2 regions of the Stenotrophomonas sp. 107298_Sma genome follow, and region 1 is predicted to be linked to the other one. Evidence: predicted binding sites of a transcription regulator. Region 1 holds the regulator's gene; the other holds the start of a gene.
The links. The regulator FliA, encoded in region 1, starts transcription of late flagellar genes. The targets are predictions, from matches to a motif close to TAAAGTTTNNCNNNCNNNGGCCGATAA.
Positions count from the first base shown of each region.

Region 2: ACZK2G_RS06605 (GGDEF domain-containing protein) is a predicted target of FliA. The motif match lies at 3,136-3,162, and genes of this name have one in related genera.

Region 1 covers NZ_CM151094.1:2,163,755-2,175,327, reverse strand. Annotated here, with positions in the region: gene flhA (flagellar biosynthesis protein FlhA) at 1-58, shown strand, start outside; gene flhF (flagellar biosynthesis GTPase FlhF) at 204-1,850, shown strand; gene ACZK2G_RS10125 (MinD/ParA family ATP-binding protein) at 1,837-2,724, shown strand; gene ACZK2G_RS10120 (RNA polymerase sigma factor FliA) at 2,721-3,464, shown strand; gene cheY (chemotaxis response regulator CheY) at 3,522-3,914, shown strand; gene ACZK2G_RS10110 (protein phosphatase CheZ) at 3,914-4,519, shown strand; gene ACZK2G_RS10105 (chemotaxis protein CheA) at 4,522-6,351, shown strand; gene ACZK2G_RS10100 (flagellar motor protein) at 6,453-7,193, shown strand; gene motD (flagellar motor protein MotD) at 7,195-8,211, shown strand; gene ACZK2G_RS10090 (ParA family protein) at 8,216-8,998, shown strand; gene ACZK2G_RS10085 (chemotaxis protein CheW) at 8,995-10,254, shown strand; gene ACZK2G_RS10080 (STAS domain-containing protein) at 10,336-10,644, shown strand; gene ACZK2G_RS10075 (response regulator) at 10,641-11,006, shown strand; gene ACZK2G_RS10070 (chemotaxis protein CheA) at 11,052-11,573, shown strand, end outside.
Region 2 covers NZ_CM151094.1:1,400,474-1,412,046, forward strand. Annotated here, with positions in the region: gene ACZK2G_RS06595 (winged helix-turn-helix transcriptional regulator) at 1-401, opposite strand, end outside; gene ACZK2G_RS06600 (MFS transporter) at 479-1,663, shown strand; gene ACZK2G_RS06605 (GGDEF domain-containing protein) at 1,688-3,103, opposite strand; gene ACZK2G_RS06610 (TonB-dependent siderophore receptor) at 3,389-5,638, shown strand; gene ACZK2G_RS06615 (cation diffusion facilitator family transporter) at 5,857-6,837, shown strand; gene nfi (deoxyribonuclease V) at 6,876-7,550, opposite strand; gene gpmA (2,3-diphosphoglycerate-dependent phosphoglycerate mutase) at 7,645-8,394, shown strand; gene ACZK2G_RS06630 (M13 family metallopeptidase) at 8,604-10,697, shown strand; gene ACZK2G_RS06635 (HD-GYP domain-containing protein) at 10,789-11,406, opposite strand; gene mfd (transcription-repair coupling factor) at 11,453-11,573, opposite strand, start outside.

The sequences.
Region 1 (11,573 bases):
GGCCTACAGCGAGGTGCCGGAGGACAAGCGCCTGAAGCTGGTCGGAACGATCAGCTGACGCCGCCCTCCGATGCGCCAGAAAACAGACACCACTTTCGAACCAACGCAACAGACAGATACCAAGGGGAACCCGCACCGTGCAGACCACCGACCACCCGAGTTCTCCGACCGCCACCCCGCCGTCTTCGTCCCGTGACCACAGCATGAAAATCAAACGATTCGTTGCCGCCGACATGCGCTCGGCCATGAACCTGGTGCGCAAGGAACATGGTCCTGACGCCGTGATCCTGTCCAACCGCCGGATCGAGGAAGGCATCGAGATCGTTGCCGCCGCCAACTACGACGAGAGCGCCGTGCAGCGTGCACTGGAAGCCTCGCGTCGTGACATCGCCCCGCCGCCGGCACCAAAGCCGCGCAATGCCGCCGACGCGGTGATCGCTGCAGTGACCCGTCGCCGCAGTGCCACCCCGGCACCGGAACCGGTGGCTGCGACCACCTCGGCCGTTGCCGCGCTGGCCCGCGCCGCCGTTGGTGCCACCGGCCGGACCCTGGACAGCGCCGACGAGATCGTGCCGACCCGCGGCAGCACCGGCTTCGCCGCCACCCTGGCGCGTGCTGCCGTCAACGAACCGGCGCGTGCGGAACAGGCCTTCGGCCCGTTCGCAGACGCCGTCGCCGGCGCTGTCGCTGCACCCGCCGTGATCATCCCGGCCAACCGTGCGCGCTTCCAGATCGATCCGCCGCATGCCGAGCATCAGCAAAGCCCGGCCCCGGCCGTGGCGGTGCAGCCGCCGCCGCTGCCGCTGCCGCTGCCGGCCAGCGTTGTGGCCGACGCGCAGTCGCAGACCTTCGCCGACGAACCGTCGATGGCGGACGCAACCATCGACACCGCCCCGGAACCGACCCTTGCACCAGCCCCGGTGCTGACCGTGGTCGCCCAGGACGATGCCGAGATCCGACAGCTGCGCCAGGAAGTGGCCGGCATGCGCCAGGTGATCGAGCGCGAGATGAACCGCTTCACCGACGAGCGCCTGCGTGGCTGCCCGGTGCGCGCCACTGCACTGGACCTGATGGACGAGTACGGCTTCGACGCCGGCCTGGCCCGCGACGTGGCCATGCAGATCCCGCTGGAGACCGATGCGCACCGCGGCCGCGGCCTGATGCTCGGGCTGATCTCGCGCAAGCTGCCGATCGCCCCGGTCGACCCGCTGGAGGAAGGCGGCGTGATCGCTCTCGTCGGCCCGACCGGCGCCGGCAAGACCACCACCATCGCCAAGCTGGCCTCGCGCTTCGCCGAGAAGCACGCCCCGCGTGACGTGGCCCTGGTCACCACCGACACCACCCGCATCGGTGCGCGTGAGCAGCTGTACGGCTACGGCCGCCAGCTCGGCATCGCGGTGCACGAGGCCAACAGCGGCACCGACCTGGACCAGCTGCTGGAACGCTTGAAGGACTACAAGCTGGTACTGATCGACACCGCCGGCCTGGGCCCGCGCGACCGCGCCCTGGCCGCCCAGCTGCAGTGGCTGCGTGCCGCCCGCCAGGTACGCACCCTGCTGGTGCTGCCGGCCAACACCAGCTTCGGCGACATGGACGAGGTGGTCCGCCGCTTCGGCGCGGCCAACCTGCAGGGCCTGGTGCTGAGCAAGCTGGACGAAACCGGCCGCTTCGGCAACGCCCTGTCGGTGGCCGTGGACCACGCCCTGCCGATCACCTGGGTGACCGACGGCCAGGACGTTCCGGAGGACCTGCACCGGGCCAGTGCAGCCAATCTCGTACTTCGCCTTGAAGATTTGCGCCGCGCGGCCGATATGCCCTGCAACCCGGAGTTGAACCATGCCGTCGCGTGAGTACGCCAAGCTGACCAAGACCTTCCCGCTGTCGGCCACCCGCAGCGAGCCGCTCGGCCCTGTGCGCACCATTGCGGTCACTGGCGGCAAGGGCGGCGTGGGCAAGACGAATGTGTCCGCCAACCTGGCCGTGGCGCTGGCCGGCATGGGCAAGCGCACGCTGCTGCTGGACGCCGACCTCGGCCTGGCCAACATCGACGTGATCCTGGGACTGAACCCCACCTTTACCCTGGCCGACTTGGTCGCCGGCCGCTGCTCGCTGGATGACGTCATCGTCGAAGGCCCGAACGGCGTGCTGGTGGTCCCGGCCGCGTCCGGCCGCCGCCACATGGCCGAGCTGGCCCCGGCCGAGCACGTCGGCCTGGTCAACGTGTTCTCCGAGCTGGAACGCGAGCTGGACATCATGGTGGTGGACACCGCCGCCGGCATCAACGATGGCGTACTGACCTTCTGCCAGGCCGCACAGGACACCGTGGTGGTGGTCTGTGACGAGCCGGCCTCGATCACCGACGCCTACGCACTGATCAAGGTGCTGTCGCGCGAGCGTGGCGTGGACCGCGTCCAGGTGGTGGCCAACATGGTGCGCGACCCCAACGAGGGCCGCGTGCTGTACGAAAAGCTGACCCGTGTCTGCGAGAAGTTCCTCGCCGATGTCTCGCTGAACTACCTCGGCTGCGTTCCGCAGGACGATTGGCTGCGCCTGTCGGTGCAGCGCCAGCAGCCAGTGGTGAAGGCCTATCCGTCCAGCCCGGCCGCGCTGGCGATCACCGAGATCGCGCGCCGTACCGCGCGCTGGCAGGCGCCGACCGAACCGCGTGGCGGCGTCGAATTCTTCCTCGAACGCATCCTCAAGCAGCGTGGGGTGACGGCATGAAAGGCGCAGCCCAGTACAGGGAAGTGCAGCGCTCGGCGGCGAACGAAGTCATCGCCCAGCATTCGGACTTGGTGCGGCGCATCGCCCACCACCTGGCCGCGCGCCTGCCAGCCAGCGTCGAGGTCGACGACCTGATCCAGGCCGGCATGATGGGCCTGATCGAAGCCTCGCGCAGCTACGACGCCGACCAGGGCGCCTCGTTCGAGACCTATGCGTCGATCCGCATCCGCGGCTCGATGATCGACGAGATCCGCCGTGGCGACTGGGTGCCCCGCTCAGTGCACCGCCGCGCTCGTGATGCCGCCGCCACCATCCGCCGCCTGGAGCAGAGCAGCGGCCGCGCCGCCAGCGCCACCGAAGTGGCCGCGGCGATGGAAATGCCGCTGCCCGAATACCTGCGGTTGATGGAAGACGCCGCACGTGGCCAGGTGCTGAGCCTGGAGTCGCGCATCGAAGACCAGGGCGAGCTGGACACCGTCACCCAGGGCGGCCCGACCCCGCAGCAGGTACTGGAACGCGGCGAGTTCGGCCGCGAGCTGGGCAAGGCGATCGGCCACCTGCCCGAGCGCGAGCAGCTGGTGCTGTCGCTCTACTACGAGCAGGAGCTGAACCTGAAGGAGATCGGCGCGGTGCTTGGCGTAAGTGAATCGCGGGTCTGCCAGATCCACGGCCAGGCAGTGCTGCGCCTGCGTGGTCGACTGAAGATTTTCGAGGCGGCGGACGCCGGCCTCGAAGAATGAACATGCCCGAGGCGGCTGCCCCCGGCCGCCCGGACTGAACAACAAAGGAACTCTGCTTTGAACAAGAACATGCGCATCCTGATCGTCGACGACTTCTCGACCATGCGTCGGATCGTCAAGAACCTGCTGGGCGATCTGGGCTTCACCAATACCGCCGAAGCCGAGGACGGGCATGCCGCGCTGTCGCTGCTGCAGAGCCAGCCGTTCGATTTCGTGGTCACCGACTGGAACATGCCGGTGATGACCGGCATCGAACTGCTCAAGGCGATCCGCGCCGATGCCAAGCTGAAGACACTGCCGGTGCTGATGGTGACGGCCGAAGCCAAGCGCGAGCAGATCATCGAAGCCGCCCAGAGCGGCGTGAACGGCTACATCATCAAGCCGTTCACCGCGCAGACCCTGGAAGAGAAGCTCGGCAAGATCTTCGAACGCCTGGCGGCCAGCGCCTGATGGATACCACGGTCGACAGGAACGCCCTCGCCCTGCGCCTTCAGGAAGCCCTGGACGCACTCGAGTCCGGTGACGAAGCCGCGTGGCGGCAGCGCATCGACGGGCTGGTCGCACTGCGCACGCAGCCGATGATGAGCGGCCTTTCGCGGCTGGCCCGCGAGCTGGGACAGGCGCTGGGTGAGCTGCCGACCGTGCCTGACGAAGCCGGCGAACTGGACGACGCCTGCGCGCGCCTGGACCACGTGGTGGCGATGACCGAACAGGCCACCCACCGCACCCTGGACCTGGCCGAGGAATGCCGCAGCCTGACCGAACAGCTGCGCGCCGAAGGCCTGCAGCCTGGCCAGGACGCGCAGCTCGAGCGCATCCGCCATAACCTGACCGAGATCGCTCTGACCCAGAGCTACCAGGACCTGACCGGGCAGATCATCCGTCGCGTGGTCGGCATCGTGCGCCGCGTGCACGAAGGCTTCGGCGCACTCGGCCTGCCGCCGGAACAGCATCGCTCCGACCCGGAACTGGCCGGGCCGGCACTGAAGGGGCTGGACCGCCACGCGGTCTCGCAGAACGACGCCGACGACCTGTTGTCGGATCTGGGGCTGTAAGCATGAGCGCGGTATCCGACGACATCACTGCCGATTTCATCATCGAGGCGCAGGAAATCCTGGATCGCCTGGGCGAACAGCTGGTGTCGCTGGAGCAGGCACCCCAGGACGGCGACCAGCTCAATGCGGTGTTCCGCGGCTACCACACGCTGAAGGGTGGCGCCGGCTTCCTTGGCGTGACGGCCATGGTTGAACTGTGCCACGCCGCCGAAGAAGCCCTCGGCGCCGCGCGCGCCGGCCAGGCGGTGCTGCAGGCCCACCATTTCGATGCCGCCCAGCAATCGCTGGATTACCTGCAGTCGATGCTGGATGCAGTGTCCTCGGGTACCGAACCGGGCTACGCGCCCCCCGAGCTGATCGCGCAGTTCGATGTACACGGTGGCGCCACCGCCCCGGCGGCCGCCGCTGCGCCCGCCACCGGTGGCAGTGACCTGATCACCGACGATGAGTTCGAGGCCCTGCTCGACCAGCTGCACGGCGGCAATGCCCCGACCGCGGTCGCACCGGCGAAGAAGGCCGACGACGGCCTGATCAGCGAAGACGAGTTCGAAGCCCTGCTCGACCAGCTGCACGGTGGCGCCGCACCCGGCACCAAACCGGTCGCCGCGGTGCCGGCGGCACCGCCCGCGCCACGCCCAGCCGCACCCGCACCCGCACCGGCGGCCAAGCCGCCCGCTAAGCCACTGGCCGAAGCCGAGCACACCGTGCGCGTGGATACCAAGCGCCTGGATGCGATCGTCAACCTGATCGGCGAACTGGTGCTGTCACGCAATCGCTTGAAGACCCTGCGTGCGCGCCTGCGCGACGAGGAGCTGGACCGTGCGGTATCCACGCTGGACATCGCCACCGCACGCCTGCAGTCGGCGGTGATGCGTACCCGCATGCAGCCGGTGGGCAAGGTGTTCTCGCGCTTCCCCAAGGTCGCCCGCGACGTTGCCCGCTCGCTGAAGAAGGAAGTGGACCTTGAGCTGATCGGCGCCGAGACCGAGCTCGACCGCAACCTGGTCGAAGCCCTGGCCGACCCGCTGGTGCATCTGGTCCGCAACGCCATCGACCATGGCGTGGAAACGCCCGAGCTGCGTGAAGCCCAGGGCAAGCCTCGGATGGGCCACGTGCGCCTGTCGGCCCAGCAGGAAGGCGACTACGTCAGCATCGAAGTACAGGACGATGGCGCCGGCATCGATCCGGAAAAGCTGCGCGCGAAGGCACGCGAGAAGGGCCTGATCGATCCGGAAGCCGCTGCCCGCCTGAGCAGCGAGGAATGCCTGCACCTGGTGTTCCTGCCCGGCTTCTCGACCAAGCAGCAGGTCACGGATATCTCCGGCCGTGGTGTCGGCATGGACGTGGTGCAGTCGCGCATCCGCGAACTGAGCGGCCAGATCCAGATCCAGTCGGAACTGGGCCGCGGCAGTCGCTTCCTGATCCGCGTGCCGCTGACCCTGGCGATCCTGCCGACCCTGCTGGTGCAGGCCGGCGAGGACGTCTACGCCTTGCCGCTGGCACGCGTGATGGAAGTGCTGCACGCCCCGCGCACCTCGCTGGGCTGGTTCGATGGACGTGCCGTGCTCGACCGCCGCTCGCATACCCTGGCGCTGGTCGATCTTCGCCAGTGGCTGGATGTGACGCCGGCCGCCTCGCCGCTGCTGACCATCGTCGTGCTGCAGGCCGGTGAAGCCCGGTTCGGCCTGGTCGTGGACCAGGTGCGAGGGCGCGAGGAAGTGGTCATCAAACCCTTGCCCAAGGCGCTGCGTGGCCTGGCTGGTTATGCGGGTGCAACCTTGATCGGCGATGGTCGCATGGCCCTGATCCTGGACGTGGACGGACTGCGCTGAAGCCCGCCGGGCCATGCCCGGCGACCCGAAAACTGTGACTACCGTCTGTACACGACCTCCCGGTGTCTCAAGTCCCATTCACACAAGCCGATACCGGACCCATGGATAGACTCAGCCTCATTGGACTCTTTCTCGCCCTGGCCTCGCTGGTCGGCGGCAGCATCCTCAAGGGCGCCGGCCTGGCGTCGCTGTGGTCGCCTGCCGCGTTCGTGATCGTCATCGTCGGTACCGTCGCCGCGATCCTGCTGCACACCTCGCCGGCCGTGTTCAAGCACGCCTTCAAGATCGTGCGCTGGGTCGTGCGACCGCCGCACAGCGACCGCCGCGAACTGATCCAGCAGATTGTCGAATGGAGCAACATCGCACGCCGCCAGGGCCTGCTTGGCCTGGAAGCACAGGTGGAAGCACAGCAGGACCCGTTCCTGCGCAAGGGACTGCAGCTGCTGGTGGACGGCGTCGAGCCCGAATCAATCCGGCACATGCTGGAAATCGAACTGGGAAGCCAGGAGCACCAGGACCAGGCCGGCGCCAAGGTCTTCGAGGCGATGGGCATCTATGCGCCCACGCTGGGCATCATCGGCGCCGTGCTCGGCCTGATCGCGGTGATGAAGAATCTCGCCGACCCGAGCAAGCTCGGCCATGGCATCGCCGCCGCGTTCACCGCCACCATCTACGGCATCGCCTCGGCCAACCTGCTGTTCCTGCCGATCGCCGCCAAGCTCAAGAGTGTGATCTCGCACAACACCCGTGATCGCGAAATGGTCATCGAAGGCCTGATTTCGATCGCCCAGGGCGAGAACCCGCGCAACATCGAAACCAACCTCTCCGGCTTCCTGCACTGACATGGCCCGCCGCAAGCACCACGAAGAGCACGCCGCCCATGAAGCATGGGCAATCCCCTATGCCGACCTGATGACGCTGCTGCTCGCCTTCTTCGTGGTCATGTACGCGATCTCCTCGGTCAACGAGGGCAAGTACCGGATCATGGCCGACGCGCTCACCGATGCCTTCGGTGGCGCGCCGCGCACCATCAATCCGGTGCAGGTCGGCAACAAGCAGGTGCAGGGCGGCGGCTGGGACAGTCCCTCAGTGATCAAGTCCGGCACCAAGATCGGGCCCTCGGCGCCTGCGCCGTCGCACGACCCGACGCTGCTGCCATCGATGGCCTCGCAGATGCGCATGCCCGTGTCGGTGCACAACCAGGAACAGATCGCGCGCGCCGAGCGCCAGCTCAGCAGCATCGCCGACCGTCTGACCGCCGCGCTGGCGCCGCTGATCGACCGCGGCATGATCAGCGTGCGTCGCACCGAGCTGTGGATCGAAGTCGAGATCAACAGCGACATCCTGTTCCCGACCGGCTCGGCCGCGCTGGACGTGCACGCGCGGCAGACCCTGGCCAGCCTGGCCGACGTACTGCGCGATGTACCCAACAGCGTGCGCGTGGAAGGCCATACCGACAACGTGCCGATCGCCACCGCCACCTTCCCGTCCAACTGGGAACTGTCCGCCGGTCGCGCTGCCAGCGTGGTGCACCTGTTCGCCGACCAGGGCGTGCAGCCCTCGCGACTGGCGATGGTCGGCTACGGCCAGTTCCGCCCGCGCGAAGAAAACGACAGCGCGCAGGGTCGCAACCGCAACCGCCGGGTGATGGTCATCATCCTGGCCGATACCACCCACGCAATCGATCCGCTGGGCCAGCGCCTGAACGCCGCAACCGGCGCTGCCAACAGCACCGACACCGAACAAGCCGCCGCAACTCCGGCTACCGCCCCCACCTCCCCCATCGCACCGGTGAAGTTGCCGCCGGTGCCGGCTGGCAGCCGTGTCGGCGCCGCCGTTCCCCCGGCAATGAAGGAGTAAACCGATGCGCATCTGGGCAATCGCCAACCAGAAGGGCGGAGTCGGCAAGACCACTACCACCCTCGCCCTCGGCCGTGGCCTGGCTGCAATGGGCCACCGCGTGCTGCTGATCGACCTCGATCCGCATGCCTCGCTCAGCCGTGCCTTCGGCGTACCGGTGGATCCACCGCCGGCCGGCGTGCTGGAACTGTTCGGTGCGCCGCCGGTCGATCTGTCCAGCCTGTGCCACGCCAGCAGCATCCACGGCCTGGACTACGTCTGTGCGCAGTCGGCGCTGGCCACGCTGGAGCGGCGCAGCGCCAACCAGCCCGGCCTCGGCCTGGCTCTGCAGAACGCGCTTGCCCGCCATCAGGGACAGCACGACTACATCCTGCTGGACTGCGCGCCGACCCTCGGCCTGCTGATGATCAATGCACTGGCTGCGGCCGACCGCCTGATCATCCCGACCCAGGCCGAACCGCTGGCGCTGCATGGACTGGACGGCATGGTCCGCACCGGCGAGATGGTCGAGCGCTCGCGGCGCCGCCCGCTGCCGATCTCGATCCTGCCGACCCTGTTCGATCGCCGCACCCGCGCTGGCAACGAGTCGCTGCGCACCATGCAGGATCGTCATGGCACACGCGTATGGGAAGACGCGATTCCGATCGACACTCGCATCAGCAATGCCGCCGGCCTGACCCTGCCGAGCGTCGGCGAGGACTACCCGGGCCGCGGCCTGGCTGCGTACCGTCGCGCCCTCAACTGGATCCTCGGCGAGGATGCCCGCGCCCTGGAGCAGGCCGCATGAACAGCACCGGCGTACTGGACGACTATCTGGACGAGCTGTTGGGCGAGGCGATCGCTGTGGCGCCACCCGTCGCGCCGCCGGGTAATGCCGGGGCACGCCCAGCGAGCACAGCGGCACCGGAACGCGAACCGACCTGGGATGACCTGCCAGCCGAAGTGATCTACGAAACTGAAGCCGTCACCGCTGCCCCTGCCGTGGACGACGCCGCGCTGGAAGCCGCCTTCGAGGCCGCCTCTGCACCGGGTAGCACCGGGCCACGCCCTGCGAGCGCAGCCGAACCGGAGCGCGAGCCCACCTGGGACGACCTGCCGGCCGAAGTGATCTACGAGACCGAAGCCGTCGCCGCTACCCCTGCAATGGACGACGCCGCACTGCAAGCCGCTTTCGAGGCTGCCGCTACACCGGCCTCCGCCACGCAACGCGAGCCGACCTGGGATGACCTGCCGGACGAAGTGATTCACGAGACCGCTCCTGCGCCGGCTGCGGCCACCGCAAAGGCCGGCCCGGAGCCGACCTGGGACGATCTGCCCGATGAAGTGATCTACGAGACCGATCCTGCCGACAGCCATCGCCTCGCCCACACCGACAGCCCCGGCCTGCAGGCCGCATTCGAGGCGGCCTCCGGTGGCGAGGACGTGGCCACGCCACCACCCGCCACGGTTGCAGCACTGGCGCCTGCACCACGCCCCACCCCTGCACCGGCTGCAGCAGCACCGCCACCGCGCGTGGCGGTAGACGCTCCCGCTGGCAATCGACCTGGCACCTGGCAGGAACTGCAGGCGCAGGCACACCGCCCGGCCAGCAGCCCGCATCCGCAGAACCGCCGCGCCGGCGAGCGCACCTCGCGCTGGCTGCGCCTGCGTTGTGGTGCCCAGGCCTATGCACTGGAACTGCTGAAGGTGCAGGAAGTGGTCCTGCCGGTACCGTTGCTGCCTTTGCGCGGTACCGCCCCGGCCATGCTGGGGATAATGAACCTGCGCGGCCAGGTGGTGCCGGTAATGGACCTGGGCCTGCACCTGGGTGCAACCGCTGCCGAGGACGACGCACAGACCCGCATCGTGGTGCTGGAGGAAAACGGCGAGACCATCGGCCTGCGCGTGTCGGCCGTGGAAGACGTCGCCAACCTCACCGATTCGCAGATCGAGCCGCCTGATACGGCGCGCATCTGCCAGATTTCCAATGATCTGTTCCGTGGCGTTGCCCGGGTCAGCCAGCGGCCGATGATCCTGCTCGATGCCACGCAGCTGTTGAGCTGAGTCGGCGTTCCGCGCCGATTCCTCTAAAGAACCCCGCCGGGGTGCCGTTATGGATCACGGAACCGTTTGTCCGGAGCAACCATGAGCATTGTCGAACTGGGTGAGGATCTCGGCATCGAGAGCAGCACCGAGCTCAAGAACCGCCTTTCGCCGTTGGTGGCAGAGGCAGGCGAGCTGACCCTGGATGCGAGCCAGGTCACCCGCATCCACACGGCCGCCGTGCAGGTGCTGTGTGCGTTCGTGCAGGCGCGCCGCGAGGCAGGCCTCGGCACCGGCTTCCACGGCTGCACCGCAACCTTCCGTGATGCCGCACGCCTGCTTGGCGTCACCCAGGCCCTGGGCCTGGACGCAACCCATGACAACCTGAAATCTGTGGAGAACGCTGCATGAGCGCACGTATCTTGGTGGTGGACGATTCGGCGTCGATGCGCCAGATGGTTTCCTTCGCCCTCACCTCGGCCGGTTTTGCCGTCGAAGAAGCCGAAGACGGCGCGGTCGCGCTCGGTCGCGCAAAGGGCCAGCGCTTCAATGCGGTGGTCACCGACGTCAACATGCCGAACATGGACGGCATCGCGCTGATCCGCGAACTGCGCCAGCTGCCGGACTACAAGTTCACCCCGCTGCTGATGCTCACCACCGAATCGGCCGCGGACAAGAAGTCCGAAGGCAAGGCCGCCGGTGCCACCGGCTGGCTGGTCAAGCCGTTCAATCCCGAGCAGCTCGTCGCCACCGTGCAGAAAGTGCTGGGCTGATCGCCCCGCACTGCTCCCCCTCTTCGCTTCCGGATCGCCACTGCCATGAGCATGGACCTGCAACGCTTCCACGCCACCTTCTTCGAGGAGAGCCGCGAAGGCCTCGACGCGATGGAGGCTGGCCTGCTGGCCCTGGAATCGGGGCAACAGGACGCGGAGATCATCAATTCGGTGTTCCGCGCTGCCCACTCGATCAAGGGCGGCGCCGGCACCTTCGGCTTCGATGCGATTGCCGGCCTGACCCACGTGCTGGAAACGCTGCTCGATGAGCTGCGTGCAGGCAAGCGGGCGCTGGAAGGCCACGCTGTCGACGCCATGCTGTCTTCGGTGGACGTGCTGCGCGCCCTGCTGCGCGAAGCCGAACACGGCCAGGCCGCCGATCCCGCCGCTGTCGCCGCGGTGAAGGCGCGCCTGGAAGCAGTTCTTTCCGGACAAGCCGCAGCTGCCGCCCCGGCCGCCCCGGCTGCCAAGGTGGACGACACGCCGGAAGCCTGGCAGATCGGCTTCACCCCGGCACCGTCGCTGTTCATGAGCGGCAACGATCCACTGCGCATCATCCGCGAACTG
Region 2 (11,573 bases), 760 kb from region 1:
GCTGGCAGCGGTTCGCCATCGCGACCGCGTGGCTGCATGTAGGGCAGCGGTCGCCGTGTGCTCGACTCGATCAGCTGGGAGTGCGCTTCACCGGCGCCGAAGCGGTGGCGCTCGCCCCACTGGCGCAGGGCGACCAGCAGCGGGAACAGTTCCAGGCCAGCGGCGGTGAGCACGTATTCCTGATAGGCCGAGCCGTCGGAGGCGGGCTGCAGCCGCAGGATGCCTGCTTCGACCAGCCGGCGCAGGCGGTCGCTGAGGATATTACGGGCCGCACCGAGGCTGCGCTGGAAATCGCCAAAGCGGGTGACGCCATCGAAGGCATCACGGATGACCAGCAGCGCCCAACGGTCACCGAGCAGATCGGCGCTGCGGGCAACGGGGCAGGGGCTGTCGGCGTGCATGGTGGACCTCTCTGATGTGGTTGCAGTTTAAAACCAATGGCAGTAGCCTGCATCAAGTTTCAAATTGCAACTACATCATGACTGCAGCACCCATCCCACGCCCCCTGCTGGTCCTGCTCGCGGTTGCCGCAGGTGCCAGCGTTGCCAACGTCTATTACGCACAGCCATTGCTGGAACGCCTGGCACAGGCCTTTGCGCTGGACCCCGCGCTGGCCGGGGCGGTACTGGCAGCGACCCAGGCGGGCAGCGTGCTGGCCTTGCTGGGCCTGCTGCCATTGGCCGACAGGGGCGATCGCCGGCGCCTGCTACGCCTGCAGTTGATGGCGCTGGTGGTCGCATTGCTGTGGTTGGCGGCCGCGCGAACGGCCGTGTGGCTGTTGTCGGGCATGCTTCTGGCCGGCCTGCTGGGCACCGCGCTGACCCAGGGGTTGATCGCCTACACCGCATCGCTGGCACCGGCTCAGCAGCGCGGGCGCGTGGTCGGCATGGTGCAGGGCGGTGTGTTCATTGGCCTGCTGCTGGCGCGTGTAGTGTCCGGCGTGGTGGCGGCCGCTGTTGGCTGGCGCGCGGTCTATCTGCTGTCGGCGGCGCTGATGGCGGCGTTGGCAGTGCTGCTGTGGCGGCGTCTGCCGGCGGTGCCGGTACCGGTGGTGCCGCCGGGCTGGCGTGCCTTGATGGGGTCGATGCTGGGCATGCTGCGCGATGACCGGACGCTGCGTGAGCGCGGTCCGTTGGCACTGTTGCTGTTTGCCGGCCTCAATGTGTTCTGGGCGGCAGCGCCACTGCCGTTGTCGGCGCCACCGCTGCACTGGTCGACTGCCGCCATCGGTGCGCTGGGCCTGGCTGGGGTGATCGGTGCGCTGCTTGCGGCGCGGGTCGGGCACTGGATGGACCGTGGATTCGCGCATCGGGTCAGCCTCGGCGCGCTGCTGCTGATGCTGGTCGCGTGGTGGCCGCTGCTGGGGTTGCCGCATTCGGTGGGCATGCTGTTGCTGGGCGTGGTCGTGCTCGATCTGGGCGGGCAGGCGCTGCATGTATCGAACCAGGCCCTGTTGCTGCGCGCGCCGGGCGAACAGCATGGGCGCCTGGTGGCGCTGTACATGCTGTTCTATGCGCTGGGCAGTGGTGCTGGTGCAGCGGCCGGGCCCTGGATGCAGGCGCGCCATGGCTGGCCGGCGGTATGCCTGCTGGGCGCCGGCATCGCGTTGCTGGCGCTGCTGTGGTGGGCGGCGTGGCGGATACCGCGCCGTACCGCAATGTAGCGACGCGCGCGCCCGGGGTTGCCGCTACCGCTGCAATGCCCGCCGCCCGGGGGCTTCCTGCAGTGCATCGCTGGCCACCACCACTCGGTTGCGGCCACTGCGTTTGGCCTCGTACATCGCCGCGTCGGCACGGGCCATCAGCCGCTCGTAGTCCGGATGACCATCATGGCCGGCGACACCGATGCTGGCGGTCAGGCTCAATACCTGGCCGTTGGCCAGCGGTACCGGCGATTGTGCGATCTGCCGGCGCAGGCTTTCGGCAATCACTGCCGCCTGTGATTCGCTGGCGGCGACCAGCACCACCACGAATTCCTCGCCACCGTAGCGGAACAGATAATCGCTGCCACGGGTGAGCTGGCCGAGCACCCCAGCCACATGCTGCAGTGCGCGGTCACCCGCATCGTGGCCGTGGCCGTCGTTGATCGCCTTGAAATGATCCAGGTCGAGCAGCAACAGCGAGAACGGCGTACGGTTGCGTGTAGCCAGCTCGATTTCCCGGCGCAGCACGGTCGGCAGGAAGCGGCGGTTGAGCAGGTTGGTCAGCGCGTCGCTGCCGGCATCGAGTTCGCCGATGCGCTCGAACAGCAGGGTCATCAACGTGCGGATTGCGGCCAGGTCCTCGCGGATCGCTGGCAGCACTGTAAGCCGCTGCGCAGGATCATCGGCGGCGGCCCGCTGCAGGCAGCCGTCGATACGCGCCATCAGCTGGTCGACCTGCTGTGTCTCGCTGCTCTCGCCGAAGCTGGGAATGCCCTTGTGGGTGAACCACAGGCCAAATTCGGAAGTGGCCAGGCTGGCGCCGTCGCTGCCCTGCACATGGCCGGCCAGGGCGTAGAGCAGCGCGTTTTCCCAGTCCAGCAGCAGCGCGCGCTGGCGCTCGCGCTCGGTGCTGACGTTCTGCACCAGCGAGAACAGCCGGTACGCAGCATCGGCGCGGGTGGAGCGTTCGCGGGCATGGGTGTAGGCCAGGGTCATGCCTTCCATGGCGATATCCATGATCGCGCTGAGGCAGTCGATGGCGGCGAACGCAGTGTCGCTGTCCGGCGCATCGTCGCGCAGGCGCACGAACAGTTCATGTTTGAGCACGCGTGCGCCACGGGTGACCAGGTCGACCGGAATGCCGACGCGGGCGTGCACGTCGCCGATGATCCGTTGCGAGGCCACCGTGTTGGCGATGCCGCTGGCATCGGTGGTCAGCAGCTGCGCCAGCCAGCGCTGCATGGCCGGCTGCAGGCGCTGCTTGACCTGGTCGTGGGAAAGGAAACGGCGCGCACGGGTGTCCTGCAGCAGCACTTCGTAGAAGCGTTGGGCCAGGGCCGGTGGGGCATCGGCGGCCGCGGCATGCAGCAGCGCGGTGGCGGCAGGGCCGGCCTGCAGCAGGCACTGCTGCCAGGCCTCGGCCAGCGGCTGGCTGGCGTCGTCCAACTGGGGTGGTTCCACGTCGATCTCTGATTGCGTACGGCAAACCACGGGTATCGGCCGTGGCGGCGTGCGGTTGATGGCGGGCTAGCCGACCAGTTTAAGCGCGATGCAGGCTTGCGCGGTGCGCAAAGCACATCGGCACGGCTGCGGCAATGCGTGAACGCATTTGAGAATCACTCGCATTGATGGGAGAATGCGCGCACGGATCGGGCTGTGGCTACCTGCAGCGGCGCTCCGCCTCCCCTCGTCGTTGCCTCAAGCCCTTTGCCAGAGGCCCCGTTGCCCTGCCAGAAGGTCCAGATCATGTCCCGAGCCGTTGTCCCTTCGCCGCGCCCGCTGGCGCTCGCCGTTGCCGCCCTGCTGGCCGGCAGCGCGCTGACCGCCCACGCTGAAACCGACGCCACCGATATCGACACGGTGCATGTCACCGCTTCACAGATCGCACGGCAGGCGCTGGGCACCTCGACCATCACCGCCGAGGACATCGCCAAGCGGCCGCCGGCCAACGACATCGCCGAACTGTTGCGGACCATGCCAGGTGTCAACCTGACCGGCAACAGCGCGTCGGGCCAGTACGGCAACAACCGCCAGATCGATCTGCGTGGCATGGGCCCGGAAAACACCCTGATCCTGGTCGACGGCAAGCGCATCGGCGCGCGTGATGCTGTGCGCATGGGCCGCAGCGGTGAGCGCAATACCCGCGGTGATACCAACTGGGTGCCGGCGGAAATGATCGAGCGCATCGAAGTGCTGCGCGGCCCTGCAGCGGCGCGCTATGGCTCCGGTGCTTCCGGTGGCGTGGTCAACATCATCACCAAGCGCCCGACCGGCGATCTGACCGGTGCGGTCGACCTGTATGGCCTGGTGCCCGAGCACAGCGCCGAAGGCGGCAGCGAGCGCGTCGGCCTGCAGCTGAGTGGGCCGATGACCGACACCCTGTCGTTCCGCTTGTACGGCAATCTCAACAAAACCGATGCCGACTCACTGGACCTCAACCGCCAGTACGCCACCAACCCCAACGCAGTGCCGCCAGCCGGCCGCGAGGGCGTCAAGAACCGCGACGTCAACGCGCTGCTGCGCTGGGACGTAACCGCCAACCAGGTGGTCGAGTTCGAAGCCGGCACCAGCCGCCAGGGCAACATCTATGCCGGCGACCGCGCCGTCAGTACCACCGGCACCTCGACACCGATCGATCTGGGGGCTTTGGCCGAGCAGCAGGCCGAGACCAACCGCATGTACCGCAATACCGGCGCGATCACCCATCGCGGCCGCTGGGGAGACGTGACCTCGCGGGTAACGGCGGCAGTGGAAGCGGTGAACAACTCGCGCATCAATGAAGGCTTGGCCGGTGGCCCGGAAGGCAGCTTCAACGGCACCGACTGGTCGACCTCGCGCCTGCGCAATTACCAGCTGGACGGCGAAGTGAGCTTCCCGACCACGCTGGGCGGTGCCGAGAACATCTGGACGCTGGGTTTCGAGTACCTGGACAGCCGTCTGACCGACCCGTATTCGATGAGCCAGTCCAGCAGCAGCGGCGGCGGCTTCCCGGGGCTGTCGGCCGACCGTGCGCGCGGCAAGGCCGATGCGCAGACCACCGCTGTATTCGTGGAAGACAACATCTATCTGGGCGAGCGCTGGATCGTTACCCCGGGCCTGCGCTTCGACCATCACAGCCAGTTCGGCAACAACACCAGCCCCAGCTTCAACGCGCAGTTCCGTATCAACGGCGACTGGGTGGTGAAGGGCGGCATCGCGCGTGCGTTCAAGGCGCCGAACCTGTACCAGTCGAATCCGGACTATCTGTACTACACCCGTGGCAATGGCTGCCCGAACGCACTGCCGAGCCTGGGTGCCGGCTGCTACATGCGCGGCAATGCGGACCTGAAGGCGGAAACCAGCCTGAACAAGGAACTAGGCATCGAGTGGGCACCGCAGAGCGGCTGGCAGGCGTCCTTGACGTACTTCCACAACGACTACAAGGACAAGATCCAGGCCGGCTACACCCAGATCGGGCTGACTGCCGATACAAAGGGCCGCATCTTCCGCTGGGAGAATGCACCGAAGGCGATCGTGCAGGGGCTGGAAGGCAACCTGGTGATTCCGCTGCTGGGCGAGCAGGGCAACCGCCTGAAGTGGAGCAACAACTTCACCTACATGGTGGAGAACGAGAACAAGAGCACCGGCCAGCCGCTGTCGGTGATTCCGAAGTACACGATCAACACGATGCTGGACTGGCAGGCCACCGACAAGCTGTCGCTGCTGCTGACCGGCACGTTCTATGGCAAGCAGAAGCCGGCTACCACCAACATCAACAATGATCCGCGTTGCACCGGCACCTGCGATCCGTCGATCGCACTGCAGGATCGCGGTGCGTACAACATCTGGGGCGTGAGCGCACGCTACAAGGTGACCGAGACGGTCAGCTTCGGCTTCGGCGTCAACAACCTGGCCGACAAGCGCCTGTTCCGCGAGGCCAACAGCAGCGATGCCGGCGCGGCCACCTACAACGAACCGGGCCGCGCCTACTGGGCCAGCCTGCGTTTCGGGTTCTGAGCACACGCGGGTAACGGCCCGCTGCGTTCGTCAGGCATGGCCTGGCGCTACGGGGTAGCGCCGGGCCGTGCACGATGGTATCGCCCAGCAATCCGCGCCCCGGTAGCGCCGGGCCATGCCCGGCGAAGGTATCGGTGGCCTGCAATGTTATAAACACCGTGATAGTTTCCCAACGCCCTCCGGCGTAGCCTGCCTCCCATCGCAAAGGAGCTGTTGCCATGGGCCACGACCACGATCACCTGCCGTCCGAGATCCGCCACGAGAAACCCTTGTGGTGGGCACTCGGCCTGACCTCCACCTTCCTCGTTGTCGAAGTGGTGGGTGCGTTCTGGACCAACAGCCTGGCGCTGCTGTCCGACGCCGCGCACATGGCCACCGACGCTTTGGCGCTGATGATCGCGCTGGTTGCGGTGAGGCTGAGCCGGCGCCCGCCGGATGCGCGTCGCACCTACGGCTATGCACGCCTGGAAGCGCTGGGCGCGATGATCAACGGCGCGATGCTGTTCGTAGTCGCTGGTTACATCCTGTGGGAGGCGGTCGGGCGCTTCCGCGAACCGCAGGAGATTGCCTCCTCCGGCATGCTGGTGATCGCCGCCGCGGGCCTGGTCATCAATCTGATCTCGATGCGCCTGCTGCAGGCCGGTAGTGGCGAGAGCCTCAACGTGAAGGGCGCCTACCTGGAAGTGTGGGCGGACATGCTTGGCTCGGTGGCGGTGATTGCCGGCGCGTTGTTGATCAAGTGGACCGGCTGGAAGCCGATCGACCCGATCCTGGCGGTACTGATCGGCCTGTGGGTGCTGCCACGTACCTATGTGCTGATGCGCGAGGCGATCAACGTGCTGCTGGAAGGCGTGCCCAAGGGCATGGACGTGGCCAAGGTGCGCGACAGCCTGTCAGATCATGCCGCCGTGCTGGACGTGCATGACCTGCATGTGTGGGCGTTGGCCTCCAGCACCCCGGCGCTGACCGCGCACATCGTGATGCGTGATGGAACCGACGCTGATTCACTGCGTCGAGAGCTGGGCGGCCGCCTGCACGATGACTTCGGTATCGAGCACGTGACGCTGCAGATCGAGGCGGATCATTGCGGTGAAGCCTGTGGCGAGCCGGCGCCGGCCAAGGGCGGTGAGCACGAGGGCCATGAAGGCCACGACCACGGCGAGGACGCGCAGGGCCACCGCGGCCACGTGCATCGCTGATCGAGGATGGCGACCGCGCTGGATGATGCCCGGTGCGGTCATTCGCCCCGCCGTGAGGCCAGCCGATCCGCCAGCCGGGTCGGCTCCGGCAGCCGGTAACCGCGCAGCGTGCGCTGCACCCAGTCCAGCGCAGTATCGGCGCTGACCCGATGGCCACCGGCCACGAACAGCGGCTTGCATTTCACCTTGCTGCGCAGCACCCAGCCGAGCTGCTCGTTACCGTCCAGCAGCGGCGTATGCGCGCCGGCGTCTGTGCCCGGTTCGACGAAGCGGCCCACCAGTTTCGACTTGGCGACGCCGATGCTTGGCAGGTCGGTGACCACACCGAGGTGAGCGGCCACCCCCAGCCGGCGCGGGTGGCTGATGCCATGGCCATCGACGAACACCAGGTCCGGCGTGCGCGGCAGCAGCGCCAGCGCGGCCAGCAGCGCCGGCAACTCGCGGAAGCTGAGCAGGCCGGGGATGTAGGGCATCACAGTAGGGATGCGCGCGATTTCCTGCGCCACAGGCAGCAGCGTCTTCGCATCCAGAAGTACCGCCGCAGCACGGGTGGTGGCGCCGTCATCCTCGAAGCCAACATCCAGCCCGGCCAGCCAGCGCACCGTGCGTGACAGCCGGTCCTGGCGTTCCACGCGACCGGCCAGCTGGATCTGCTGCTCGCGGGCGGCGGCGACGCTGCCTTCCCAGCGTCCGGGGTCGATCACCGTATTCATTGGTTGCAGCATCGCATGTGTGGGGCCACGGCGCGGTGAGCGGCGCCCGGGGCTACAATGGCGGCCTGCCTTTCCTCGCGTTGGAGACCCTGCAGTGACCCGTAAACTCGTACTGTTGCGCCATGGCCAGAGCCAGTGGAACCTGGACAACCGCTTCACCGGCTGGGTCGATGTCGACCTGACCGAACAGGGGCGCGGGGAAGCGGCCGCCGCTGGTCGCCTGATGCGCGAGGAAGGCCTGCAGTTCGACGTCGCCCACACCTCCGTGCTGAAGCGCGCCATCCACACCCTGCAGGGTGCACTGGCCGAGCTGGAACAGGACTGGCTGCCGGTGAACAAGTCCTGGCGCCTCAACGAACGCCATTACGGTGGCCTGCAGGGCCTGGACAAGGCCGAGACCGCCGCCAAGCACGGCGAGGATCAGGTCAAGGTGTGGCGTCGTTCGTACGACATCCCGCCGCCGGCCATGGACCTGGAAGATCCGGGCCACCCGATCCATGACCGCCGCTACGCCGGCCTGGATCGCAACGCGCTGCCGGGCACCGAATCGCTGGCGACCACCCTGGATCGCGTGCTGCCGTACTGGCACGACGCCATCGCGCCGCAGCTGAAGGACGGCAAGACCGTGCTGGTCACCGCCCATGGCAATTCGCTGCGCGCGCTGTACAAGTACCTCAACAACGTGTCGCGCGAGGAAATCCTCGAGCTGAACATCCCGACCGGCATTCCGCTGCTGTTCGAGTTGAACGACGACCTGACGGTGAAGTCGTTCCGCTACCTGGGCGACCCGGAAGCGGCCCGCAAGGCCGCTGAAGCCGTGGCCAACCAGGGCAAGGCGAAATAACAACGAAGGGCCGGCGCAAGCCGGCCTTTCGATTTGTAGAGTCAGGCCATGCTCGATTGCTCTCCGTTCCGGGTTCATGACCCCTGCGGCAAGAGACCAGCAGCAGTCGAGCACGGCTCGACTCTACAGAAGCGGTGCCCTGTGACCTTTGGCGGTCCCCGCCGCGGGCCTGCCCGGCTACCCTGTGAAATTACCCGCAGGAGAGCCTCATGAACTTCCGCAACCTGGCCCCGTTGGGCCTGACCATCGCCATCGCCGCCTCGCTGGCTGCCTGTGGCAAGAATGAAACCGCGCCGGCCGCCAACGTCGACGCCAAGCCGGCCTTCGACCAGTCGCAGATCAAGACGCCGCTGATCTCGCTCAACAGCGCCGACCTCGATCCGGCCATTTCGGCCTGTACCGACCTCAATGGCTTCGTCAACAGCAAGTGGCTGAAGGCCAACCCGGTGCCGGGCGACCAGACGACCTGGGGCAGCTTCGAGATCCTGCGCGAGCGCTCGCTGGAAGTGCAGCACGCACTGGTGCAGCAGGCCGCCGCCAGCCAGGCCAAGGCCGGCTCGGTGGAAGCCAAGATCGGTGACATCTGGAAGACCGGCAACGATGAAGCCAAGATCGAAGCCGCCGGCCTCACTCCTCTGCAGCCGCAGCTGGACAAGATCACCGCGCTGAACGACACCGCCGCCATCACCCAGTACCTGCGCGACAGCCAGGCCGAGGGCAAGGGCGTGCTGTTCTCGCTGTTCGCCAATGCCGATTACAAGGATTCGGCCAACGTCATCGCCTACGTGGGCCAGGGCGGCCTGGGCCTGCCGGAGAAGGGTTACTACTTCGACGATGCGCAAGCCAAGATCCGAGACGCCTACGTGGCCTACATCGCGCAGGTGCTGACGCTGTCCGGCGTGGACGCGGCGCAGGCTGCCGAGCAGGCCAAGGCCGTGATGGCCTTTGAAACGCGCCTGGCCAAGGCCTCGATGTCGCGCATCGAAATGCGTGATCCGGCCAAGCGCTACAACCCGCTCAGCGCCGCCGACGCCGACAAGCTGACCCCGAACTTCAGCTGGACCGCGCTGTTCGACACCCTGAAGGTGCCGGCCGCGCAGAAGTTCTCGCTGGCCCAGCCGGGCTTCTTCGGTGAAATGGACAAGATGCTCGCCGACGTGCCGGCCAGCACCTGGCAGGCGTACCTGCGCTTCCACACCATCGACGACGCCTCGCCGTACCTGAGCAGTCAGTTCGAGAAGGCCAACTTCGATTTCTATGGCACCACCCTGCGTGGCCAGAAGGAAATGCAGCCGCGCTGGAAGCGCGTGCTGGAGTCGGTCAACGGCGGCATGGGTGAAGCCCTGGGCCAGCTGTACGTCGACGCCGTGTTCCCGGCCGAGTCGAAGGTCGCCATGCAGCACCTGGTGGAAAACCTGTCGCAGGCGCTGAAGGCGCGCCTGGAGCAGCTGCCGTGGATGGGCGAGGAAACCAAGAAGAAGGCGCTGGAAAAGTGGGCCAGCTTCACCCCGAAGATCGGTTACCCGGACAAGTGGCGTGAGTGGACGGGCCTGCAGACCAGCGGTGACAGCTACCTGGGCAACATGCAGGCAGCGCGTGCGTTCAACTACCGATACATGCTGGACAAGATCGGCAAGCCGGTGGACAAGACCGAGTGGGGCATGACCCCGCAGACCGTCAACGCCTACTACAACGCCACCAAGAACGAGATCGTGTTCCCGGCAGCGATCCTGCAGGCGCCGTTCTTCGACGCCAAGGCGGATCCGGCATTGAACTATGGCGGCATCGGTGCGGTCATCGGCCACGAAATGATGCACGGCTACGATGACTCGGGCAGCCAGTTCGCCGCCAACGGCAACTTCGACAACTGGTGGACCGACGCTGATCGCAAGGCCTTCACCGAGCGTACCGACCAGCTGGTCGCGCAGTTCGATGGCTACGAGTCGGTGCCGGGCGTGTTCGTCAAGGGCAAGCTGACCCTGGGCGAAAACATCGGTGACCTCGGTGGCCTGACCGTGGCGTATGACGCGCTGCAGATGGCGCTGAAGGAAGACCCGAAGGCGAACGTGGAAGTCGACGGCCACAGCCAGGACCAGCGCTTCTTCATGAACTGGGCCACCGTGTGGCGCCGCAACTTCACCGATGGTGAGCTGCGTGTGCGCCTGAACACCGACCCGCATGCCCCGGCCAACTTCCGTGCCAACGGCGCGCCGTCGAACATGCCGTCGTACGCCGCTGCATTCCAGTGCAAGGCCGGTGACGCGATGGTGCGTGCCGACGACAAGCGCGTGGTGATCTGGTAACCGATCGCAGGTGATGCGTGAAGCAGAAGGCCCGGCGAACGCCGGGCCTTTTTTTGTCTGATCGGTAGCGTCGGGCCATGCCCGGCGGATCTCAGGCCAGCGCCGGTTCCTGCGCCAGCATGCGATGGAAGCGCTGCAGCACGTAGGGATCGATCAGGCCGCCGGATTGCTCGTCGATGATCCGCAGCACCTTTTCGTGCTCCATCGCGGTGCGATAGGGGCGCACGCTTGTCATCGCGTCGTAGGCATCGGCGATGGTGACGATGCGTGCACCGAGTGGAATGTCCTCGCCGCGCAGGCCGTCGGGATAGCCACTGCCATCGAAGGCCTCGTGATGGGTACGGATCAGCCGTGCCACCGGTACGGCATCGCTGCGGCCGGTGGCCATGAAAATATGCTCACCACGCACCGGATGCTCGCGCATGATCGCGCGCTCCTCGTCGGTATGCCGGCGCGGGGCCAGCAACACATCGTCGGGAATGCCGATCTTGCCGATGTCGTGGAAACGGGCGGCCAAGCCGATCTGCGCGCAGGCTTCATCGTCGAGGTCGCAGCGTGCGGCCAGGCGCTGTGCGAGCAGGCCGACGCGGTCGCAGTGGTGGCGGGTGTAGGCGTCGCGCATCTGCAGCGACATCGAGAGGGCATCGATCAGGCAGGCCTGCGCATGCAGCAGGTCGGGGGCGGGTACGGCGTCAGGGAACATGGTCATCCGCCCGCACCGGGTGGGGGCCGGTGCGGGGTGTTCGGGGGGGCGATCAACCCGGGGCGAGGGTGGTCAGAAGGGCGCGGGCCGCATTGAAGCGGTCTTCCGGCAACGGCAGCGGGTGCTTGATGCGCAGCTTGTCAGGCCCTTCCATGGCGTAGAGGTTCGGTTGT